4 regions of the Sediminibacillus sp. JSM 1682029 genome follow, and region 2 is predicted to be linked to each of the others. Evidence: predicted binding sites of a transcription regulator. Region 2 holds the regulator's gene; each other region holds the start of a gene.

Region 1 (3,184 bases), on a different contig from region 2:
AGGAATGAATATCAGCATTCCCATAAATGGTGCAAAGAACCGTGCATCCTTCCATGGCAATTTTTTCACCCATCCGAACAATCCTCTAGCACCCTTCTGCCTGCCGCTCAATTCAAAGGTGGCAAACAAGGAGAAGGCTGTCATCAACGAAGGGACGATGACCATAAAGGTCAGGGTTACCTGGATAAACTTCCATGTATGCGATACTCCGGATTCGAGCAATTGATGGTGAAAGCCGACCGGGATCGAAAACAGCAAGAACAAGACAAAGGACAATCTGGCCAACGAATCACTGAAAATTTTTCCGCCAATGATTTTCGGAATGATGACATACCAGCAAATATAAGCAGGCAGCAGCCAAAAATAGACAAGCGGATGGCCGAAATACCAAAACAGTGTACGGCTCAACAGGACATTGATGGTGTCCACCCAGCCGAATGACCATGGAATCAATTGCAGGACGACGGTAGCTGCCACGCCCAGTGTGGCGATCAGCCAAAGCAGCATTGTCATCACTGCCATGAAACTGAACAACGGAGAAAGCTGACCTGGATTGGCTTTTTTCCAATTACGGTACTGGCGGAACATGCCGGCTCCGCTGATCCAGCTTCCGATCACGACAAGTGCAAGCCCAATATAAAACCATGGCGAGGCCTGAAGCGGCGCGTAAAATGTGTACAACACACTGGCATCGTTGGTCAAGATCATGATCGTGGTGATCACGGTTCCTGTTGTCATGACATAATAGCCGGCCCAGCCAAGTTTTCGCGGTCCTTCAGCCAGCGTTCCCGTTGTTTTGCTGATGCCCGAGTACAAAAATCCAATTATAAAATAAGTAGTGAATACAAGTGCTAACAGAACGCCATGGGCGGTCAACAGCTGATAATAGCCAATCCCCGCTGGCAATGTGATCGCCCCGCTGCGGACGAAGGTTTGCAGCAGTCCGGCAATCCCTCCAAGCAATACGGCGATAAAGCCTACATAAATGTGGGCAAGACTCAATTTCGCATCTTTCCGATTGATCAACGTGGTTTCCATTTAATTCACCTCTATCCTTCCGCTCATGGCCTGATGTCCGACTCCGCAATATTCATTGCAAATGATCAAAAACTCACCGGCTTCGTCGAACGTGTGGGTAATCGTATTGATATGCCCTGGTGTGATCATCATGTTCACGTTCGTCCCCGGAATCGAAAAACCATGAACCACATCCGCGCTCGTCACCTTGAAATGAACGGTCGCCCCCTTCGGCACTTCTAAGGGTTCCCCGAACATGAACGCCTGGGCAACCATCACCGCTTCATATTCATTGTCCCCGATTTTCTTCAGACCAGGGTCATCGAAAGGTGCTGTTTCCTTCACTTTTTCCGGATCGATTGTCGTCATGTCGCTTGGCGGATGATGTCCCATGGCAAACGCGCTGACGCCGATTACCGACAGGAATACAATCAATGTGATACCGCCAAAAATCAGCCATATTTTTTCATACTTGTGCATGTGCATCTGTTACTCCCCCTTTTCCTACCTGGATAGATAAAGCGCGTACACCCCGATCCAGGATAATATGATAAATCCTCCGACGAGCATGACGGACAACAAGGTTCCGTTAAGCTTCGATTCTGTTTTCCCGGCGTGCTCTTTTTCGGCTTCGAACGATTTGGCAGAATCCAATTTCGCCATCGTGAACGCTCCCTTCCCTTTAATCTAATTTGATTGTAGCGGAACATGACAGGTCGATTCTGTGATAAATATCACATCCTTTTCAATAAGTCGGGAATGTGACTTCCATTACAGTTTTGTGTTTTCAAAACAGTTATGCTGAACAGGAAAAAACAAGGGAGGGGAAAGGATGAAAAGCGGCATTATAATAGCAGATCGAAGCATCCATCCATATGCGGAAGAAATTGCGTTACAAACGCTGGCCGGTGAAAGACTGATCAACCGGCAAATCAGGGAAATGCAGCAATTTGTCGAAGAAATTGTGCTCGTCACCGAAAATCCGATGACGTTTTTGCCACGGGTCGGATCAGATATCCGCATTGTCACCGTTTTCCACAAAAACAAAGGGGTATTAGGGGCAATTCATGCCGGGTTCTCCCTTGCCAGCCATCCTTTAATCTGGCTGGTCAGCTGTGATATGCCCGCTTTATCCTCTCAAGCGGCAGCAGCGATGAAGGAGAGACTTCAACAAACGGGTCATTCGGCAGTCGTTCCGTATTTCCAAAACACCCCGATTCCGTTTCATGGATTATACCGACGTCAGCAGACGCTGAAAACGGTTTGTGCATGTATAGAAAAACGGAAGCCTGTATCGTTCTACGAATGTTTTCAATTGTTGGAATGGATGGGAATGGATGAGACGGAATTGCAGAGGTATGGATTGAACAGCCAGTTTTTCAGACGATATCCCGATGATAAGCTGTACAAACCCCTTTAGCGTTGAATACTGTAAAGGAGGATGAGGATAAAACGAAGGATTATAGAAAGCTCGCTAGTAGGCTGGGATTTCTATAAGTTTTAAAGATGGTAAAATGAATATCCACCTGTATATCAATTCCTTTTTATCGCTTCTCTTACAACAAAATTGTGATAGAATCAATCGGTAGATAAGCTTGAAAAAGGGGGGAGGTTTCCATTAAAAAAGTAGTTACGCTTGTTATTTTCGCCGCACTCCTCTGTACATTTGTTCTTTCCTGGCCCAGCATACGAAAAAATTACTTTCCGGAAAAAGAAGCAGAACATATGATCAATCACTATTACCAATCCCTTATCAATGAAGAATATGAAGAAGCCTTTGAAGTTTTATATCTCTACGATTATCAAGAAAATACGAACGAATACTTGTCTACCGGAACAAAATTAACGAAAGCAGAGGCGAAGGACTTTTATTTGAAAAAAACTGCCTTTTTAGAAGAGCAGAACTACGCCCTCAAAGGCTATGAGATTTCAGAGGTGGAATATGCGGATGGTCATACTTTCTGGTTTCATATTTTAGTAACTGCAGAGGTGAATGGAAAAAAGAAGGAGTACCATGAAATAGCACACATTTGGAAAGGGAAATTACTTGTAGGTGAAAGAGATGATCCATATGTGCGATTCAGAGATGGAAAAATGAACATAACACTTCAAACACCATCCAAGGCAAAATAAGGCTTTATTCTTCCGGAAGGACTAATCCCCACTA
Region 2 (3,184 bases):
CGGGACTTTGAAAACACTCAGTTCCAGTAGTGGCTGGTCTTGTCTTTGTTCGTAAATAATGAACAGAATAACGGCCGCCACGCCTCCGCCGATCATGAGAAAACTGAACGGCTGTGTCAACAGTTCCCATGTCGAGCCCCTGCCGAGGGCAAACAAAATCGCCCCGACACCAGCTGTCACCAGCAGGAAACCGGTCAAGTCGAATTTCAGATTCGGGTCCGGCTTGGTCGGAATCAAGTATTTACTGGAGATGATCAACCCGATAAGTCCGAATGGAATATTGAATAAGAATAGAAAATTCCACGGCAAAAATTCGATGATCACGCCGCCGATGGTCGGCCCGATTGCCGGGGCCACCATCGCTGCAACTCCATAGATACCGACGGCGAGCCCGCGTTCCTCTCGGGGAAAGGCCTGGAAAATCAAGGCCATGGCGATCGGCATCATCAGTCCGCCTGCCATGCCCTGTACCGCCCGCGAGGCAATCATCATTCCCAATGTATGGGACAATGCACCGGACAGCGAGCCGACCAGAAAAATCGATAAACCAATCAGGTAAATCTTTTTCTTCCCGAACCGATCGCCCAGGTAGCCGGTCAGCGGCATCGTCATCCCCATCGATACCATGAAAATTGTCAAAATCCAGCCCACCGACACTGCGTTGGAGTCGAACAGCTCAATGAAGTGCGGCAAGGTCGGATTCAACATGCTGTTGTTTAAAATCACGGTGAAAGTGCCAAATAAAACAGAAACGACAACCAGCCATTTAGAATCTATTTTCTTGATACGTCCACCCCCCTATGAGTTTACGGTAAATCGTAAACCTATACCCTCTTCAGCGAGAGGGTATGCAGGGTTACTCTCCCGCTTCTTCTTCCAGAGGGTAATGCTTGAGAAAGTAAACCAGCGACTGAAGCTCGACGGATAAATCGATGTGATGCACCCGAATATGATCGGGAACGGTGATCCGTGCGGGTGTGAAGTTAAGGATACCGGAGACACCGGCATCTACCAGTCGCTCGGTAATTCCCTGTGCTTCTGTGGAAGGTACCGTCAGTATGGCGACAGCCGTGTTTTTTAAATGATCTTCCAAATCATCTACATGATACACAGGGACACCGCCAATATCGGATCCTACTTTATTCGGGTCGGCATCAAAGGCCATTTCGATTTTCGTATTGTTGTTTTTCATAAAATTATAATGGAGAAAAGCTGTTCCAAGATTCCCGACTCCGATGAGTGCGACCTTGGTCACTTCGTCCTGATCAAGGGTTTTCCGGAAAAAACTGAGCAGGTATTCGACATTGTAGCCATACCCTTTTTTTCCCAATGCACCGAAATAAGAAAAATCCCGGCGGATGGTGGCAGAATCTACTTTGACCGCGTCGCTCAGTTCCTTGGATGAAACGCGCAGCTTTCCCTGATGATGCAGGTTATTGATAAATCGGTAATATAGTGGCAGGCGCTTTGCCGTTGCTTGTGGTATTTTATTTTGCTCGTTGTTCATACATATCCTCCTTACAGTTGCCCTTCTGTCCTGTGTCCGCTTTCTAAGAAGCAATCAGGTTTATCGATGCCTTTTTCGGATAATCGATGACCAGCTATCAAGCTCCTGTACATAATTTCATTTCGTAACCGTTATCTTTTTTGATTAGGCAGTTTTCCACAAACACTTTGCTTTGTTCTCTAGACAAATGGGTGTGGCTGCGGAAATCCACTACGCTTTCCGCGGGCGGCTGGTGAGCCTCCTCGAGCTGCGCTCTGCGGGGTCTCCCCTAGGCCTTTCCTCCCGCAGGAGTCTTCGTGGATTTCCTCCGCCGTGAGTATGTTTGTTGTTTTTCACAAATCTTTTTCCTTTTTAGTCGGTATATCAGCCGCTTCTGAATGCGTACACTCCAAAAACAGCTACCCTAGCAGAAGCAATTACTTATGAAGACAAGGAACGCTTCGACACCGACTCCTCGCAAGTAAAAAAACAGCCCCACATTTACAACCGTGCTCATCAAAAGCGAAGTGTTATGCGGAGTTCGCTCTAGCACTGAACCTTACTAGCAAACCAACGAAGTTTCTATCAAATAGATGCTGTTTATCATTTACAATGTTACAAGTTTGGGGAAAGAGCTTTCCTTTATACAAGTACTTTTGCTTATTTTGTTTAACTTCTTTAGTTTATCAAAAATTCAGCAATAAGTCGTGATTTTATTCACATTCTTTTCCATACTTATCACTATATCGAAATCGGGGGAACGCATGAAGCAAAATAATCACCGGAAGCATTGCTGTGACGCTTGCCACCGCAAAGAGGATTAAGATACACTTAAAGCATTGAGGTGAACAAAATGATTTTGATGCAAGTCAATGACATCACAAAAAGATATGGCGCCGAGCTTATCTTATCCAATATAAAGTTAGAAGTGCAGACCAATGACCGGATTGCTGTCGTCGGAAGGAACGGAGCAGGAAAATCGACGCTGTTGAAAATCATCGCGGGAATCCTGCCCTTTGACGAGGGGGAAATCCACAAGCCGAAAGAGACGACACTTGGCTATCTCGCCCAAAACACCGGTCTCGAATCAAATCAGACGATTTGGCAGGAAATGCTGGGCGTATTTCAGCATTTTGTCGATACGGAACAAGAACTGCGGGAAATGGAATTGCAGATGGGTGACCCGGATGTGCTGGAGAATCAGGATGCCTATCAAAAATTGCTGGCTGCTTATGACGCCAAACAACAAGCCTTCAAAATGGAGGGCGGTTATCAGTATGAAGCAGACATCAAGGCCGTCTTGAATGGCCTTCATTTCTATGAACAGGATTGGGATACATCGATAGCAGAATTGAGCGGCGGCCAGAAGACCCGCTTGGCACTGGGCAAGCTGCTCCTATCCAAGCCGGACATCCTGGTTTTGGACGAGCCCACCAACCATCTTGATATCGAAACCCTTTCCTGGCTGGAAGGCTATTTGAACAATTACAGCGGTGCCGTCGTGATTGTTTCCCATGATCGCTATTTCTTGGATAAAACGGTCGAAACTGTCTATGAAATATCCCGGAACCATTCTACAAAGTACCATGGGAATTACAGCAAGTACCTGGAACAGAAAGCAGCCAATTACGAACGGGATGTAAAACAATTTGAAAAACAGCAGGCTGAGATTAAAAGAATGGAAGAGTTTGTCCAGAA
Region 3 (3,184 bases), on a different contig from region 2:
GAAATAGATACCATGGATTTACTTGATCCAGCCTCTATCGATACATTTGCGGAGAATTTCCTTTCCTCCAAACGTCCATTGGATATACTCATCAACAGTGCGGGGATCATGGCGCCGCCATTAAGACGGGATCAAAGGGGCTATGAATCGCAATTCGCCACCAACCATCTCGGGCATTTTCAACTGACTGCCCGCCTGTGGCCGGCTTTAAAACAAGCGGATGGTGCCAGAGTTGTGGCGGTATCATCGCGTGGCCACCGGTTGGGAAACATTGACTTTGAGGACCCTCACTTTGAGCATCATGCGTATGATAAGTGGAAAGCATATGCACAGTCGAAAACGGCAAACAGTTTATTCGCACTGGAATTGGATGAACGCGGAAAGTCGCACCATGTCCGTGCCTTTTCTGTTCATCCCGGATTGATTCCTACCACCGATTTGGGCAGAGATTTAACTAAAGAGGAGTTTGGACCGAAGCAAATGAAAAACAGCAAAAACGGTTCCGGATCCAAGGAGGAGACGCCGCAATTCCATACCATCGAGCAGGGGGCCGCCACCGTTGTCTGGTGTGCTGTGAGCCCGCAGCTTGATGGACTTGGCGGAGTTTATTGCGAAAATGTCGATATCGCAGAAGTCGTTCCAGAGGATAGTGAGAAAGCCACGGGTGTCCGTCCATGGGCGGTTGATCCCGAAGCGGCGAAACGCCTTTGGAAATTAAGCGAGGAAAATATCGGTGTTCCTTTCCCCGTTTCGTAAAGAAGAAAAAAGCAGCCATCAAGCAGGTACACGAGTTGTCTCCCTGCTTGATGGCTTTAACGTGAAGCCTGTTCCTTCTACATCAGGTCCTAGCGACTAATCCTATAATCCACGGGTTCCAGAGCTTTATCTGTTTGATTGCACGTCTAGCGGTTTTCCTGTTGTTCCAGGATTGTGTGATTTCCTGTGAAAGTGGGTAAGGTACTTAGGAAACGGTGTACACTTTGGAGAGGCTTTTACGAAAATCTTTCTATTTCAGAAATGCTTTATTCTTATCCTTAAAAGCATTGCAAATCTCAAAAAGGTGTATTATAATTTAATTGTGAAATGTTTCACAACATGTAGTCGATCTGGTGAAAAATCCAAGGTGAAAATTTTTAAATCCATATGTGAATTAATTCACATATGGATAGGGAGGTATGAATGATGAATGTAACACTTGGCAGCAAAGTCGTCTTAATCGGTACAGGAGCGGTTGGGTCCAGTTATGCTTATGCGCTGATGAATCAGGGGATTTGTGATGAACTGGTGCTGGTTGACTTGAATCAAGAAAAAGCGAGAGGCGATGTCATGGATTTGGACCATGGGATTGTCTATGCTCCGAGCTCGGTTCAAATAAGGTTCGGCAATTATCAGGACTGTCACGATGCGGCACTTGTCGTGATATGTGCCGGAGCAGCACAAAAACCGGGAGAAACTAGACTCGATTTAGTAACGAAAAATGTGAAAATCTTCGATTCGATTGTCACCAGTGTAATGGATTCCGGCTTCAACGGTATTTTCCTGGTGGCCACCAATCCTGTTGATATTCTCGCCTATGCCACCAGGAAGTTCTCCGGACTGCCAAAAGAACGGGTGATTGGATCGGGTACGATTTTGGATTCGGCAAGGTTCCGTTATTTACTCGGGGAAGAATTTGAGACAGCTCCGACGAGCGTCCATGGTTATATTATCGGGGAACACGGTGATTCACAGCTTCCGGTTTGGAGTTCGACGAATATTTCTGGCACACCGATAGCTCCCAAACTGACGGAAGAAAGAAAGCGGGAGATTTCCATCCAGGTGCGTGACGCTGCTTACAAAATCATTGAATCAAAAGGAGCGACTTTTTACGGGATCGCCATGGGATTGGCGAAAATCACGAGGGCAATCCTGAAAAACGAAAATGTCGTCCTCCCGGTTGGCGCCATGCTGGATGGAGAATTCGGGCATGAGGATGTCTATATCGGTGTTCCGGCCGTGATCAACCGGACAGGGGTGAAAAAGATCGTCGAGTTATCGCTTGATGAAAAGGAACAAGGCCAGTTTGCCCAATCTGTTAAAACATTAAAAGATATCCAAGCAGCATTGTGGAAGAAGTAACGGTCGGGATCTAACTTATAAAAGGGAGCAGTTAACATGTTGGCAGAGAGCTTCAATCCATTTGATAACCTGGTTGTATCAGCACTGGTCGCTGCAATACCGATTCTCTTGTTCTTATTATGTCTGACCGTATTGAAAATGAAGGGGATTTATGCCGCCCTGTTAAATTTGCTGGTGACGTTCTTCATTGCATTGTTCCTTTTCCGGCTTCCTTTGGGGGAATCCCTGGGCAGCGTCATGCAAGGATTGATTCAAGGAGTATGGCCGATCGGTTATATAATCGTCATGGCTGTATGGTTATATAAAGTTGCGGTCAAGTCAGGGAAATTTGAAACACTCCGCGGGAGTATTGTAGGGATATCGAAGGACCAGCGTATCCATTTATTACTGATTGGCTTTTGTTTTAATGCCTTTTTGGAAGGGGCTGCCGGATTTGGCGTTCCAATTGCTATCTGTGCGGTACTGTTGGTTTCGCTTGGCTTCAAGCCGTTGCAGGCCGCTATGCTCTGTTTGATTGCCAATGGGGCATCCGGAGCTTTTGGTGCAATTGGAATCCCGGTGGGAATTATCGACACGTTTGGATTGGAAGGCGGAGTGACTTCGATGGACGTATCGATCATGACGGCTCTGACATTGCCACTCATTAATTTTACGATTCCGTTTTTGCTTATTCTGCTTGTTGATGGGATAAAGGGAGTGAAAGAAATACTACCCGCCATCCTGGTTACTTCAACAACATACACGGTAACCCAGGCGCTTATTACAGTTGTGCTTGGACCGGAGCTGGCAGATATCATTCCTTCTCTACTTGCTATGGGTTTGTTGGCGTTATTTTTAAAAAAGTGGCAACCGAAGAACATTTTTTTACTGAACGGAAAGGAGTGTCAGACGGAGAAGCATTCTGCCGGCGAAGTCATCAAGGCCTGGTCTCCGTTTTACCTATTAACGGCATTCGTGCTGGTGTGGAGTTTGCCGGTTTTTAAAGGGTTGTTTGCAGAGGGGGCAGTGTTTGATTGGGCGGTATGGGGCTTCATCATTCCTGGTTCTTCCATACCTGTTTCGATTG
Region 4 (3,184 bases), 230 kb from region 2:
AGGAAACACAATTTGCCCTTGATACATTTTCGGTTCCGGCCCCTGATTTAGCAGCAGAACCATTGAGAAAAAATCACGCCGTAATTCTAGTGGATCACAACGAACCTTCACAAAGTATAGACAATCTGGAAGAAGTGAATATCGTTGAAGTGGTCGACCACCATCGCATTTCCAACTTCTCTTCCGATCAACCTGTCTATTTTCGCACCGAGCCTGTAGGATGCACCGCGACCATCCTCTATAAAATCTATAAAGAACATGAGTTAGAGCCGGATGCAGCCATTGCCGGGCTGATGCTCTCAGCAATCATTTCGGATACATTGTTGTTTAAATCCCCGACCACGACCGAGGCAGACCGTAAAGCTGCGTTGGCACTCAGCAAATTGGCGGATGTGGAAATGGAAACATTCGGCATGGAGCTATTAAAAGCCGGAGCCGGGACAGAAAATCTCGATCCGACAGACATCATTTCAATTGACGCTAAGCTATTCAAAATGGGAAGTGCAAACGTAGAAATCGCTCAAATAAATGTGGTGGATACAAGCAATGTCCAATCCCGCAGTGAAGAGATAAAAAATGCTATTTCGGAGAAAATTGAAAACAATGATCTGGATTTGTTCGTATTATTGATTACTGATATTTTGACCAGCGAATCGCTTGTACTGGCTTTAGGAGCAGAACAACACAAATTTGAACAAGCTTTCTCGACTACCTTAAAAGACAATACAACTTTTCTTAGCGGGATTGTTTCTCGTAAAAAACAGGTTGTTCCTCCACTTACTAACGCATTTGCGGATTGAATAAACCATGAAAGCGGAACTTTGTGGCAAATGGAAACAGATAAAATGTCAATTTTCCGCTAGAACTACTAAATATAAAAATAAAAGGCGTCCATTAAGATCGTATGGATGCCTTTTTATATTAGAATGATATACTCATTCAGACTTCATAACAGATAAGGAACAACAAAAATGATATCGAATTCAGGCTGCAGTTTTAACGACTTTCAGAGTGTCATGTAGGAAGAAAGGATTCCACATTTACGCACCTTTAGAAAAAACGTCAACATTTCGTCCCCAAAAGGATAAATCCCATCTTTAACTAAAAACGCACACATAGCAAAACCCCTTGATAGACAAGGGGTTGAGTGATGGAGCATAGCGGGCTCGAACCGCTGACCTCTACACTGCCAGTGTAGCGCTCTCCCAGCTGAGCTAATGCCCCGTATTCGATTAGTAGTGCTGTTTGACTCAGACAAGAAGTATTATATATCATTACCGAGCTATTTTGCAAGTGGTTAAGCAAAAATTGTTTGGCTGTCTATGTCCGTTGTTTCCCAGCTTGTGATATTTCTCACATTAACCTTCCATTCAATCTTGCATAATAGAAGAAAACCGATTCCTTCAAAGGAGTTTATAAAATGAAAAAATTATTCCCCAAACAGCACGGCGCCTGGGCAATGCTGATCATCCCATTCTTTCTCGAAGCCATTGCCGGCCGCTTTACATTCTGGCATATCCCCTTGTTTCTGGGGTGGCTCTGTTTATACTTGGCAACTTATCCGTTTATCATGGTATTCAAGAAGAAACGGAACAACTCCCTTTATAAAAAAGGAGCGATTCTGTTCGGCCTTGCCGCCCTGCTGTTCCTGCTCCCGTTACTCTTGGTGGAATGGCGTTTGATACTCTTCGGCATTGCCATGCTTCCGCTGTTTTTGGTCAACATTTACTTTGCCAAAAAGAAAAAGGAAAGAGCGTTCCTCAATGATGTAGTGGCCGTGATTACCTTTTGTATCGGCGGAGTGGGCAGCTACTTCCTCGGTATGGGTACCATTGAACCAGCAGCACTTGTTTTGGCTGCCTATAACTTTTTATTCTTTTTCGGCAGTATTTTTTATGTGAAAACGATGATCAGGGAAAAGAAAAACCGGCAGTTCCTGTACTTCTCCTGGGGGTATCATCTTTTACTGACGATTGGCTGCTTTTTCATCGGAGGAATATGGCTGAGTGTCGCTTACTTTCCGAGTTTATTAAGAGCCTGGCTGCTGCCTGAAAAAACACTTTCTATTAAAAAAATCGGCATCTTGGAAATCCTCAATTCCGTTTTCTTTTTTGTGCTAATGTTGATCATCGTTCTATCTGAAGAAGTTTTTTTCCAGTGAAAGGACGATAGATTGACCTGGAAGTAGATCAAGCGCCTGGTGAAGTGGATGCATAAAAAAGAAGCTGCCAATCATGGCGGCTTCTTTTTTATCATCAGCTATTGGACCGGTAAACCGGGAGACTGCAGCATCGGAAAGACCCACCCGATTTTATAATCTCGGAAAATTCCACTTCAATCACTTGGAAACCGGTTCGTCGCATTTTTTCATTGACATCCTTGTTTTGCGGCATGCTGATGACTTTACCTCCACCGATGGAAAGGACGTTGGTGCCCATGGAAAATTGCTCTGCAGCGGTAACTTCAATCAGATGATAGTTTTCTTTCAATTTTTGATAATCTGCGGGAGCAAATGCATCCGGGTATATCAAAGCCCAATCGGGACTAAGGATGTTAAAAGCGCAATCAAGATGAAGAATGCTATCGTCAATGGGTAGCGGGATGACTTGATAATCATTTCCCAGCTGTAATTGCAGGGTCTCAGCCGCTTCCCTGGTCGTCCTTTTACTGATGCCGACCCAGATTTTATCACCATCGACCATGACGTCTCCGCCTTCAATGGATTGTAAAAAAGGACGATGATAAGAAATGCCTTTATCCTGCAAGCTTTGTTTCAATACGTCTACTTCTGCGCCCCGGATATGTGTGTTCATTTCCGATAAAAACAATCGGCTGCCAATGCAGAAACCGATGTCCCTGGTGAAAACTTGTTCATTGAGCTGATGTTCCGGCTCCAGACGGATAACTTCCGCTCCGTGTTTTTCCAATATACGGGCAAATGTCTCATGCTGTTCCATTGCCAAATCGACGTCGATATTACCATTAATATAATGCCGTTGTGTTTCATTAATAACTTCGGTGATTTCCATATATTTCGGCCTGCAAATGAATAATGTTTCTAACTTTCGGTATTCTGTCGTGCAATCAATGATCTTTTCTTCTGATTTTATCATCAACTCGGGTTACCTCCATTATCATTTGGAATAATATACTGACTTCTATAAGGAGATATTCCCTCTTCCTT

Evidence for each region. Region 2 encodes Rex, which represses fermentation and respiration genes when NADH is low (regulators of the CRP and FNR family bind a similar motif). Its sites were predicted from a motif close to TTGTGAAATATTTCACAA; they were not measured.
Region 1: a site for Rex is predicted at 1,740-1,757, ahead of ABVF09_RS02900 (cytochrome c oxidase subunit 2A). Genes of this name have one in related genera too.
Region 3: a site for Rex is predicted at 1,077-1,094, ahead of ABVF09_RS07115 (L-lactate dehydrogenase). Genes of this name have one in related genera too.
Region 4: a site for Rex is predicted at 1,342-1,359, ahead of ABVF09_RS11370 (YwiC-like family protein). Genes of this name have one in related genera too.

Annotation. Positions count from the first base shown of each region.
Region 1 covers NZ_JBEWYY010000001.1:574,915-578,098, forward strand. The annotation lists gene ABVF09_RS02890 (b(o/a)3-type cytochrome-c oxidase subunit 1) at 1-1,038, opposite strand, end outside; gene ABVF09_RS02895 (cytochrome c oxidase subunit II) at 1,039-1,503, opposite strand; gene ABVF09_RS02900 (cytochrome c oxidase subunit 2A) at 1,522-1,680, opposite strand; gene mobA (molybdenum cofactor guanylyltransferase) at 1,850-2,437, shown strand; gene ABVF09_RS02910 (hypothetical protein) at 2,743-3,150, shown strand.
Region 2 covers NZ_JBEWYY010000006.1:265,366-268,549, forward strand. The annotation lists gene ABVF09_RS12465 (MDR family MFS transporter) at 1-786, opposite strand, end outside; gene ABVF09_RS12470 (redox-sensing transcriptional repressor Rex) at 857-1,507, opposite strand; gene ABVF09_RS12475 (ABC-F family ATP-binding cassette domain-containing protein) at 2,340-3,184, shown strand, end outside.
Region 3 covers NZ_JBEWYY010000003.1:166,909-170,092, forward strand. The annotation lists gene ABVF09_RS07110 (oxidoreductase) at 1-756, shown strand, start outside; gene ABVF09_RS07115 (L-lactate dehydrogenase) at 1,183-2,118, shown strand; gene ABVF09_RS07120 (L-lactate permease) at 2,155-3,184, shown strand, end outside.
Region 4 covers NZ_JBEWYY010000006.1:40,194-43,377, forward strand. The annotation lists gene ABVF09_RS11360 (manganese-dependent inorganic pyrophosphatase) at 1-800, shown strand, start outside; tRNA gene ABVF09_RS11365 (tRNA-Ala) at 1,152-1,224, opposite strand; gene ABVF09_RS11370 (YwiC-like family protein) at 1,421-2,161, shown strand; gene ABVF09_RS11375 (dimethylarginine dimethylaminohydrolase family protein) at 2,256-3,113, opposite strand.